Regions from separate parts of the Sphingomonas sp. TF3 genome, predicted to be linked through region 2. Evidence: predicted binding sites of a transcription regulator. Region 2 holds the regulator's gene; each other region holds the start of a gene.

Evidence for each region. Region 2 encodes LexA, which represses DNA repair genes until DNA is damaged. Its sites were predicted from a motif close to GTTCCNCNCTTGTTCT; they were not measured.
Region 1: a site for LexA is predicted at 1,283-1,298, ahead of radA (DNA repair protein RadA). Genes of this name have one in related genera too.
Region 3: a site for LexA is predicted at 1,548-1,563, ahead of EJC47_RS15440 (ribonucleoside-diphosphate reductase subunit alpha). Genes of this name have one in related genera too.
Region 4: a site for LexA is predicted at 1,186-1,201, ahead of EJC47_RS18980 (ImuA family protein). Genes of this name have one in related genera too.

Annotation. Positions count from the first base shown of each region.
Region 1 is NZ_RWKS01000025.1:16,562-18,763, reverse strand. It holds gene radA (DNA repair protein RadA) at 1-1,261, opposite strand, end outside; gene EJC47_RS17655 (hypothetical protein) at 1,435-1,983, shown strand; gene EJC47_RS17650 (glutathione binding-like protein) at 1,984-2,202, opposite strand, start outside.
Region 2 is NZ_RWKS01000002.1:94,200-96,401, forward strand. It holds gene EJC47_RS02065 (hypothetical protein) at 1-560, opposite strand, end outside; gene lexA (transcriptional repressor LexA) at 733-1,404, opposite strand; gene EJC47_RS02075 (molybdopterin molybdotransferase MoeA) at 1,476-2,202, opposite strand, start outside.
Region 3 is NZ_RWKS01000018.1:28,740-30,941, forward strand. It holds gene EJC47_RS15440 (ribonucleoside-diphosphate reductase subunit alpha) at 1-1,434, opposite strand, end outside; gene EJC47_RS15445 (sensor histidine kinase) at 1,837-2,202, opposite strand, start outside.
Region 4 is NZ_RWKS01000033.1:15,166-17,367, forward strand. It holds gene EJC47_RS18975 (DUF6504 family protein) at 1-405, opposite strand, end outside; gene EJC47_RS18980 (ImuA family protein) at 422-1,153, opposite strand; gene EJC47_RS18985 (hypothetical protein) at 1,352-1,834, shown strand; gene EJC47_RS18990 (hypothetical protein) at 1,966-2,202, shown strand, end outside.

The DNA.
Region 1 (2,202 bases), on a different contig from region 2:
CCAATTTGCCCGCCTCCTTCAAGCGCAGCGGGCCATGCGCGACCGGGCGGATTTCGCCGGACAGGGCCAGTTCGCCGAACACCACCGCATCGGCGGGCACCGGGCGTTCCGACAGCGCCGAGATCAACGCCGCCGCCACCGCCAGATCGGCGGCCGGGTCCTGCACGCGGTAGCCGCCCGCAATGTTGAGATAGACTTCGCTTGAGGAGAAACTGAGCCCGCAGCGTGCCTCCAGCACCGCCAGCACCATGGCGAGGCGCCCGCTGTCCCAGCCGACCACCGCGCGCCGGGGCGTGGCCCCGCTCGCCAGGCGCACGACCAGCGCCTGGATTTCGACCAGCACGGGTCGTGTGCCTTCCAGCGCCGGGAACACCGTGGTGCCGGTCATGCCTTCCTCGCGTTGCGTGAGGAACAAGGCGCTGGGGTTGGACACTTCGGCCAGCCCTTCCGCCACCATCGCGAACACGCCGATTTCATCGGTGCCGCCAAAGCGGTTCTTGATCGCGCGCAGGATGCGATATTGGTGGCTGCGTTCGCCTTCAAAGCTCAGCACGGTATCGACCATATGTTCGAGCACGCGCGGGCCGGCGATGCTGCCATCCTTGGTGACATGGCCGACCAGCACCACCGCCGTGCCGCGTTCCTTGGCGAAGCGGATCAATTCCTGCGCCGAGGCGCGCACCTGGCTGACGGTGCCCGGCGCGCCCTCGATCAAATCGCTATGCATCGTCTGGATCGAATCGATCACCAGCAAGGCAGGTGGCGTCGCCTGGCCGAGCGTGGTGAGAATGTCACGCGTCGAGGACGCCGCCGCCAGCATCACCGGCGCATGGCCGAGCCCGAGCCGCCGCGCGCGCAAACGCACCTGATCGGCCGCTTCCTCGCCCGAGACATAGGCGACTGGCAGCCCGGCCAGCGCCATCTTCGCGGCCGCTTGCAGGAGCAAGGTGGATTTGCCGATGCCGGGATCGCCGCCGATCAGCGTCGCCGATCCTTCGACGAACCCGCCGCCGAGCGCGCGATCAAGCTCGGCAATGCCGGTGGCGAGCCGATCGGGTAGCGTGATCTCGGCATCGAGGCTGACGAGCTGAAACGCGCGCCCGCCGCCCTGCAGATTATGCTTCGCCTGGAACGGCGTGACGGTAGCGGGAGCTTCCTCGACCAGCGTGTTCCATTCCCCGCAATCGGCGCATTGCCCCTGCCAGCGGTGCGACACCGATCCGCAGGCCTGACAGACATAGCGCTTTTGGAGTTTTGCCATAAGCAGCGATGTAGCAACACCGGAACGAGAGGGGAACAAATTTCGTTGTGGGTCGTGTCGTCCACCCGCCCGGCGCACGCGTTTTTCACGAAATCGGGACGCCGCCTTGTTAGCGGGCGAGTCGCGGGGCTGACCGTCGAGCACGACCCCGCGCCGGGAACAGGGGAAGCACAATGGATTCGGCAACGGCGATTACGCGCGCGCGCAGCGGGCTTGGCAAGAAGACCGAATATAAGAGCCCCGGCACCATGCCATCCTTCGCCGCCGCGACCATCCCTTCCAATGGCAAGCTCGATTGCAGCGGCTTTGTCTATTGGAGCATCCGCTTCCCATCGGTTCCGCCACAATCGCGCATCGTCAACCACCCGCTCTACAAGAAGATCAACGGCGGCTGGTTCGAGACCACCGCGATCCACGCCGACGGCCTATCCTCAACCGGCTATTTTCGCGCGTTGCCGGAGCCGGTTGTCGGCAGCTTCCTGGTCTACCCAGATTACACCGGCACCGATGGCCGGACGCATGATGGCCATATCGGCATCGTGACCGCGCTGGACATGGCCCAGCATGGCATCGCACGGGTGAAGGCGATCATTCACTGCTCGCTCGGCGGATGGCACCAGCACGGCGACGCGGTCCAGGAGACCGCGCCCGCGCCGTGGCTTGCCCACAGCAACTCCATTGCTGTGTGGTATGAAGGCTTTTCGGACGCGCCGCCGGCCTGACTACCCCCGCGCCGGGATCGCCAGACCGCGCTGCACCGCTGGCCGTGCGAGGCCGCGTTCGAGCCATGCCTTTACGTGCGTGAACTGGTCAAAGCCGACCAGCTCGCCCGCGCCGTAAAAGTCGACCAGGCCGTTCACCCAGCCGAGCATCGAGATATCGGCGATCGTATAGTCATCGCCCAGGAACCAGGTCTTGTCCGCCAATACGCGGTCCATCAC
Region 2 (2,202 bases):
GCATCCTGCTGGGCCGTCAGCAAGTAGACCGCGACTGGCCCGCCATTGGGTGACGGTAGCACGACCGTATTGAACGGTGCCGGCGTGCACGGTTCGTACTTTTGTGCCTTCGCGCGTTCGAGCGCTACTTCGCGTGCGTGCGCGAGGAAGGCTTGCGACGGAGTGAGCGCGATCGGTTGGGGCAATTGTTCCTGACGCACCACCTTTCCGCCACGAACATCGGCGACGAAAAAGGCTTGGGCGGTTGTATTGGTCCCGCGGTAGTAGGTCACGTGCAAGGTTTGCTCGTCGGACACTTCGACGACATATCCACCCACGCCAGTCAGTTGATCTTTCGGGACTGCGGCCAACAGCGCATCGGTGCTGACCCAGGCCGCACGATCGAAGCCGTAAATTAGCCTCCCGATATTGGAAGCGTGCGCGATGCGCTGCTCGTTGGAAGGCGCGGTTGGGGAAGGCGCGGTTGGGGAAGGCGCGGTTGAGCCCGGAATGGCAGATGGAGGCCCGCCCGCATCCTGACCGGGGACTGCCGAGATTAAAGCGATCAAAGGCAATAGCATCGGCTGTCTCCCGCGAAGACAGACACCTGAACTATGGTCAGCGGTTAGACAATGCCGGCACGAAGAAAAAGCGTTCGTACGGTTTAAGATTGCTGGCCATCGCCAGAATCGACGTCAAACTTTTCTACATAGCACTGTGTTTCGGCCGCGCTCGGCGGCCGTCTACTTCGCCTCAATCGTACCGCCGCAAAATCCCCGCCAGCTTGCCCTGCACGCGCACTTGCGCCGGTGCATAACGCTGCGGGTCATACGCCCGGTTGGCGGGGTCGAGCCGGATCATCGCGCCTTCGCGGCGGAAGAATTTGAGGGTGGCTTCGCTTTCCTCGATCAGCGCCACGACGATTTCGCCGTCGCGCGCAACCTCCTGGCGCTTGATCAGTGCATAATCGCCGTCGAGGATCCCGGCCTCGACCATCGAATCCCCGGCGACTTCCAGCGCATAATGCTCGCCATTGCCGAGCAGGGCGGCGGGGACGGCAAGCATCGAGGCGCCTTCGAACGCTTCGATCGGCACACCGGCGGCGATGCGGCCGTGCAGCGGGATCTCGATCACGTCATTGGCGGGCTCCGGCATCGCGCGGAGATTGGCGGCGGGCGCAGCAGTGGTTTTGGTCGGTGTGTTGGTGCCACGCTCGGGCATTTTCAGCACTTCGAGCGCGCGCGCTCGATTGGGCAGGCGGCGGATGAACTGACGTTCCTCGAGCGCGCTGATCAGGCGGTGGACGCCCGATTTGGATTTGAGGTCGAGCGCTTCCTTCATTTCCTCGAACGACGGCGACACCCCGGTCTCATCAAGCCGGTCGTTGATGAAGCAGATCAGCTCATGCTGCTTGCGCGTTAGCATCGCTCGGGCCCTTTCGTCGGAACAGACAACGAACCTATACGGAACGAAAAATCACGCGTCAAGCGCGCGCTTTACGGGAGCGCGAGGATTTCCACCGAGTCGCCGGGCTCGGCGGCTGGCGTATGCGGTGCACGGGCAATCAGGCAATCGGCCTCGGCGAGCGTCCGCAACAACGACGAGTCCTGGCGCTGCGCGACATACACCCGCCCGTCGCGCGTCTCCGCTCGCAGATAATCCTGCCGCACGCCGTTGGCGGGCAACGCCGAACCGAGGATCGCCGTGCGCAAAACCGGCATCGCATCGCGCGCGCCGCTCAGATGCGCGATCAGCGGGCGCAGGAACACCGTCGCGGTGACGAAGGCCGACACCGGGTTGCCGGGCAGGCCCAGCACCGTAGTCCCGCGCAAACGCCCTGCCAGCATGGGCTTGCCGGGCCGCAGCGCGATCCGCCAGAAATCGATCCTCCCGCCTGCCGCCTCCAGTGCGGGACGGATCAGGTCATGGTCGCCGACCGAGGCACCGCCGGTGGTGACGAGAATGTCGGCTTCCACCGCCGCAAAGGCGGCGGCGATGGCATCGAGCCGGTCGGGCAGGATGCCGAGCCGAAGGACGTCGACAGGCAAATCACCAAGCAACGTCGCCAGCATCACGCTGTTGGATTCGGGCAGCGCATCGGGTGGCCCGCTGGCACCCGGCGCAACCAGTTCGTCCCCGCTCGCCACGACCGCGACGCGCAGCCGCCGCGAGACCGTCAATTCGGCGTGTCCGGCGATCGCCGCCAGTGCGACGCGCGCCGCT
Region 3 (2,202 bases), on a different contig from region 2:
GGTGCCGCCGCAGATGATGCTGATCGACGCGGTCGGCGCGATCGCCATCTTGCAGGAAAAGCGCTCCATCACGCCCATGTCGGCGGCGTCGGGGCAGGGCCCGCGCTCGGTCGCCAAATGCATCGAGGCTTCGTCGACCTGCGCCTTGATGTGCTTGAACATGCGCAGGTTCCACGACTTGGCCATCGCGCCCTCGAACGGCAGCCCGCGCGCCTGCAGGAAGGAGTGGAAGCCCATCACGCCGAGGCCGACCGACCGCTCGCGCATCGCCGAATAGGCCGCGCGCTCCATGCCCGGCTCGGCACGGTCGATGAAATCCTGCAGGACATTGTCGAGGAAGCGCATCACGTCCTCGATAAAGCCCTTCTCGTCCTTCCACTGGTCCCAGGTTTCCAGGTTGAGCGACGACAGGCAGCACACCGCAGTGCGTTCGTGGCCGAGATGGTCCTTGCCCGTCGGCAGCGTGATCTCGCTGCACAGGTTCGAGGTCGACACCTTGAGCCCGAGGTCGCGGTGATGCTTGGGCATGCCCTTGTTCACATGGTCGGCGAAGACGATGTACGGCTCACCGGTGGCAAGGCGGGTTTCGACCAGCTTCTGGAACAGGCTGCGCGCATCGACGGTGGCGCGGACCGAGCCGTCCTTGGGGCTGGTGAGGTTCCATTCGCCGCCCGTGCGCACCGCTTCCATAAAGGCGTCGGTGATCAGCACGCCGTGGTGCAGGTTGAGCGCCTTGCGGTTGAAATCGCCCGAGGGTTTGCGGATTTCGAGGAATTCCTCGATCTCGGGGTGCGACACGTCGAGATAGCAGGCCGCCGAACCGCGCCGCAGCGAGCCCTGCGAGATGGCGAGCGTCAGCGAATCCATCACCCGCACGAACGGAATGATGCCGCTGGTCTTGCCGTTGAGGCCGACCGGCTCGCCAATGCCGCGCACATTGCCCCAATAGGTGCCGATGCCGCCGCCGCGCGACGCCAGCCAGACATTCTCGTTCCAGGTGTCGACGATGCCGCCAAGGCTGTCGGGCACCGAATTGAGGAAGCACGAGATCGGCAAGCCGCGCCCGGTGCCGCCATTGGACAGCACCGGCGTGGCCGGCATGAACCACAGCCGCGAGATATAACCGTACAGGCGCTGGGCATGGCCCGCATCATCGGCATAGGCCGAGGCAACGCGCACGAACAGATCCTGGAAATTCTCGCCGGGGAGCAGATAGCGGTCGCGCAGCGTTTCCTTGCCGAAATCGGTCAGCAGCGCATCGCGCGAATGATCGACCTCGACCGGATAGAGCTGCGCCTTCACTTCCTTGGAGTCACCGCGCGCGGAGAGCTTGCGCTGGGCACCGCTGGTGTCTTCGACTGGAGCGCTTGCCAGCGCCTCGATTGCGTCTGTAGCCATGTCCGTACTCGCTTCCCCGGTATTCCGAAAATCCATCTGCCGCGTCCCTGCCAACTCGTTCAAAACTCTGCGATCAGGGTCAGCCGCGTTTCCGATCCGTTCGAATCGGCGGGCGAACCCCAATACTACCATGTCGCGGGCGACCTGCGAGAACAAAAGTAGACCTGTCCCATGGAGACACCATGGGTCGGGCCGTCTCCGCAATATGGGGTTGCGGCTTGTGTTCTACCAGCGCTTGGGTTCGCCCCCGAACTCAACCCCTACAGATTGTGCCGGATCGCGCGAGCACGCAATACGGTAAATGACGAATTAGAGACTCCGTTCGTCGCTATTTTGAGTCGGTTCGCAGCAGGACCATATCGGTCCTACCACGCGACGCGCGGTCAAAGCTGCCCTTGCTGAAAGGCAAGAGACCGAAGCGGGAACATGACATTTTTTTTAGGCGTCGGAAGAAGGCGATGTCGGCAGCGTAACGATCGCTGCGAGGCCACCAAGTGCCGCCGACTCGAGCGTCAGCGTCCCCCCATAGAGGGTCGCCAACTCGTTCGCGATCGACAGCCCGAAGCCGTGGCCGTCGCCGCGTTCGTCGAGACGCTGGCCCGCCGCCAGCGCAGCGACGCGCGCGTCGGGCGGGATGCCCGCGCCATCGTCCTCCACGCTCAGCCGCACGAATCGGCCATCGGCGGTGCGAGCGGCGGTCACCGCGATGCGGCTGGCCGCCCAGCGCCAGCCATTGTCGAGCAGATTGCCGAGCAGTTCGTCCAGATCCTGCCGATCGACCGCGACGTTCAACGTCGGGTCGAT
Region 4 (2,202 bases), on a different contig from region 2:
TGTCACGGGGCGGCCAGCGGGAACCTGGCGGGCCACCGCATGCGCACATCCCGCCGTGTCCGCGACCGCCAGCTGCAACGAGAGACCAAAACCAGCGACCCGCCCGTGCAGATCCTTCAGAAGCGCCTGCTCGGACCCGAAAAGGGGGGCGCAACCCGTAATGTCCAGCCAGATGCCATCTGGCACATCGGGCGCAACGACGGGGCTGTACCGCTGCCCGGCCCAAAGCGCGAGACGCCGCAACCCTTGAAGGTCGGCTTCCGGCTCCGCGTCGATGACCAGAAGCTCTGGCGCGAAACTGCGTGCCTTGGTGATAGTCATACCTGGTACGATCCCGAGTGTCCGTGCTTGCCCGTCAACGGACGCCACCACCCGTCTCCCATGGTCCGGGATCGCCGTGACCATCGGTGCAGGTGCCGCGTCAGGCCGCGAACTGGCGTTCTTCCTGCGCAGCCGGTCGGTCGACCAGTGCGGCAGGAAGAGCGATACGACCCGTCGCATCGCAGCCCTCCACAATCCAGCTGTGCGGATTTCCGCCGCGCACGCGTTCCAGCTCAACCCGCCAGCGTGGTCGCCCGAGGCTCGGAATACCAAGGTCCTCACTGGGGTGAGCTGTCACGCGCCAGCGCGTCACCGCAGCCGTTCCCTCTACGGCCTGCTCAACCCTCGAGGCGCGTCGGAAGACGAAGGCGGCTACGCCCGAACCCTCTGCCGCGAGCTGCAGGCGTTTGGAGGCAGTCGTCGAATATTTCGCGACTTCGCCAACCACCCCGGCAAGGCCTGGTTGGCGCAAACATTCCTCCATCGCGAGGAGCACGTTGGTGTCGCTGCCGGCCTCGACATGGATCACCCGGTCCGGATGCAGTCCAGCCAGGTGAAGGGCAGGGGCAAAGAGGTCACGCCAGCGCAGACACCAGAAGACCGGACCCTCGACACGCGCTAGAATGCCCGCAAGGAACACCGTTGCGCTAGCCTCGTCGGCCAGATCGGTACTGCCGGCGATCTCATGCAGCGCGCCTGTGGCTATGCCACCGCCTGGCAGGCGACAATCAATGCTCTCAATCCCGAACGGAATGGCGTCGTGTCGCCCATCAGCGCACTCGATCTGCGCGATGCGCGCACGTAGATCATCAAGGACGGCTGACTCGCGCATAGCATCACAGAGACTCGGAAGGCGGTTGATTCGTTCCCTCTTTGTTCTGATGAGGGCGCGCCAGAGTCAAGCGCGATGGAGATCGCCTCTCGCGCCGTCGCCGCAACGACCGGCAAAAAGGGACACATCTCCGACGCGAAAAAATTGGTGGAGGTCTCTTGGATAGCGGCCGACGTTGGAATCCGGCAGATTGCTCCGATGAACGATCTCAATGGCAAGTCTATCGCGGAGATGCTCGCGCTCCATGCCGCAATCAACGAGGAACTACGATCGCGCAACGTCTTGCGGTCTGCCAACAATCCGACCGGAGACCTGGCCGAATATCTCTTTTGCGCAGCTTTCGGTTGGGAGCAGGAGGCCAATTCGAAGAAGGGCTTCGACGCGGCGGACTCGGACGGCGTCCGCTATCAGATCAAGGGCCGGCGGCTGCACAGGCGCAACAAGTCGCGTCAGATGTCGGCGATCCGGTCGACGGACGGTTTCGATATATTGGCCGGCGTTCTCTTCAACGACGACTTCTGCGTCATTCGCGCGGCGCTGATCCCTGCAAGCGTGGTGTTCGAGCGAACGAGCTTCGTCGATTATACGAAGAGCCATAAATTCTACCTTCGCGATGATGTGTGGGATGCACCAGGCGTCAGCGACGTTACCGAGCGCCTCCGGGCCGTCGAGCAGGCCTAGATACCAACTGCGGCTGACCTGCGGTGGCCGCGCGAGCGGCCAAGCGGGCAAGAAGTGTCACAGCAGAAAAAACTGACGAAAGACGCACGAACGGGATTCACATTGCCGCAAGCGATGCTAAGATTCATCTTATGTTCCACCAAGCCGACCTTTTCGATGCCGTTGAAGTCGGTCAGGGAGCGCCTGCCAAGCCCCTGAATTTGCCGGCGCTGATCGAACGGATCGCGGATTTCTCGCCACGACCGCGCTATGCGTTCATGGTCCTCAACCTGATTGCCAAAGCCGCCGGGGGGAACAGCGGTTCAGCGGGCCCCTATGTCGATACCGAAGACGAGGTTCGCGTACCGCTCCGCGACTGGTTGTGCGAT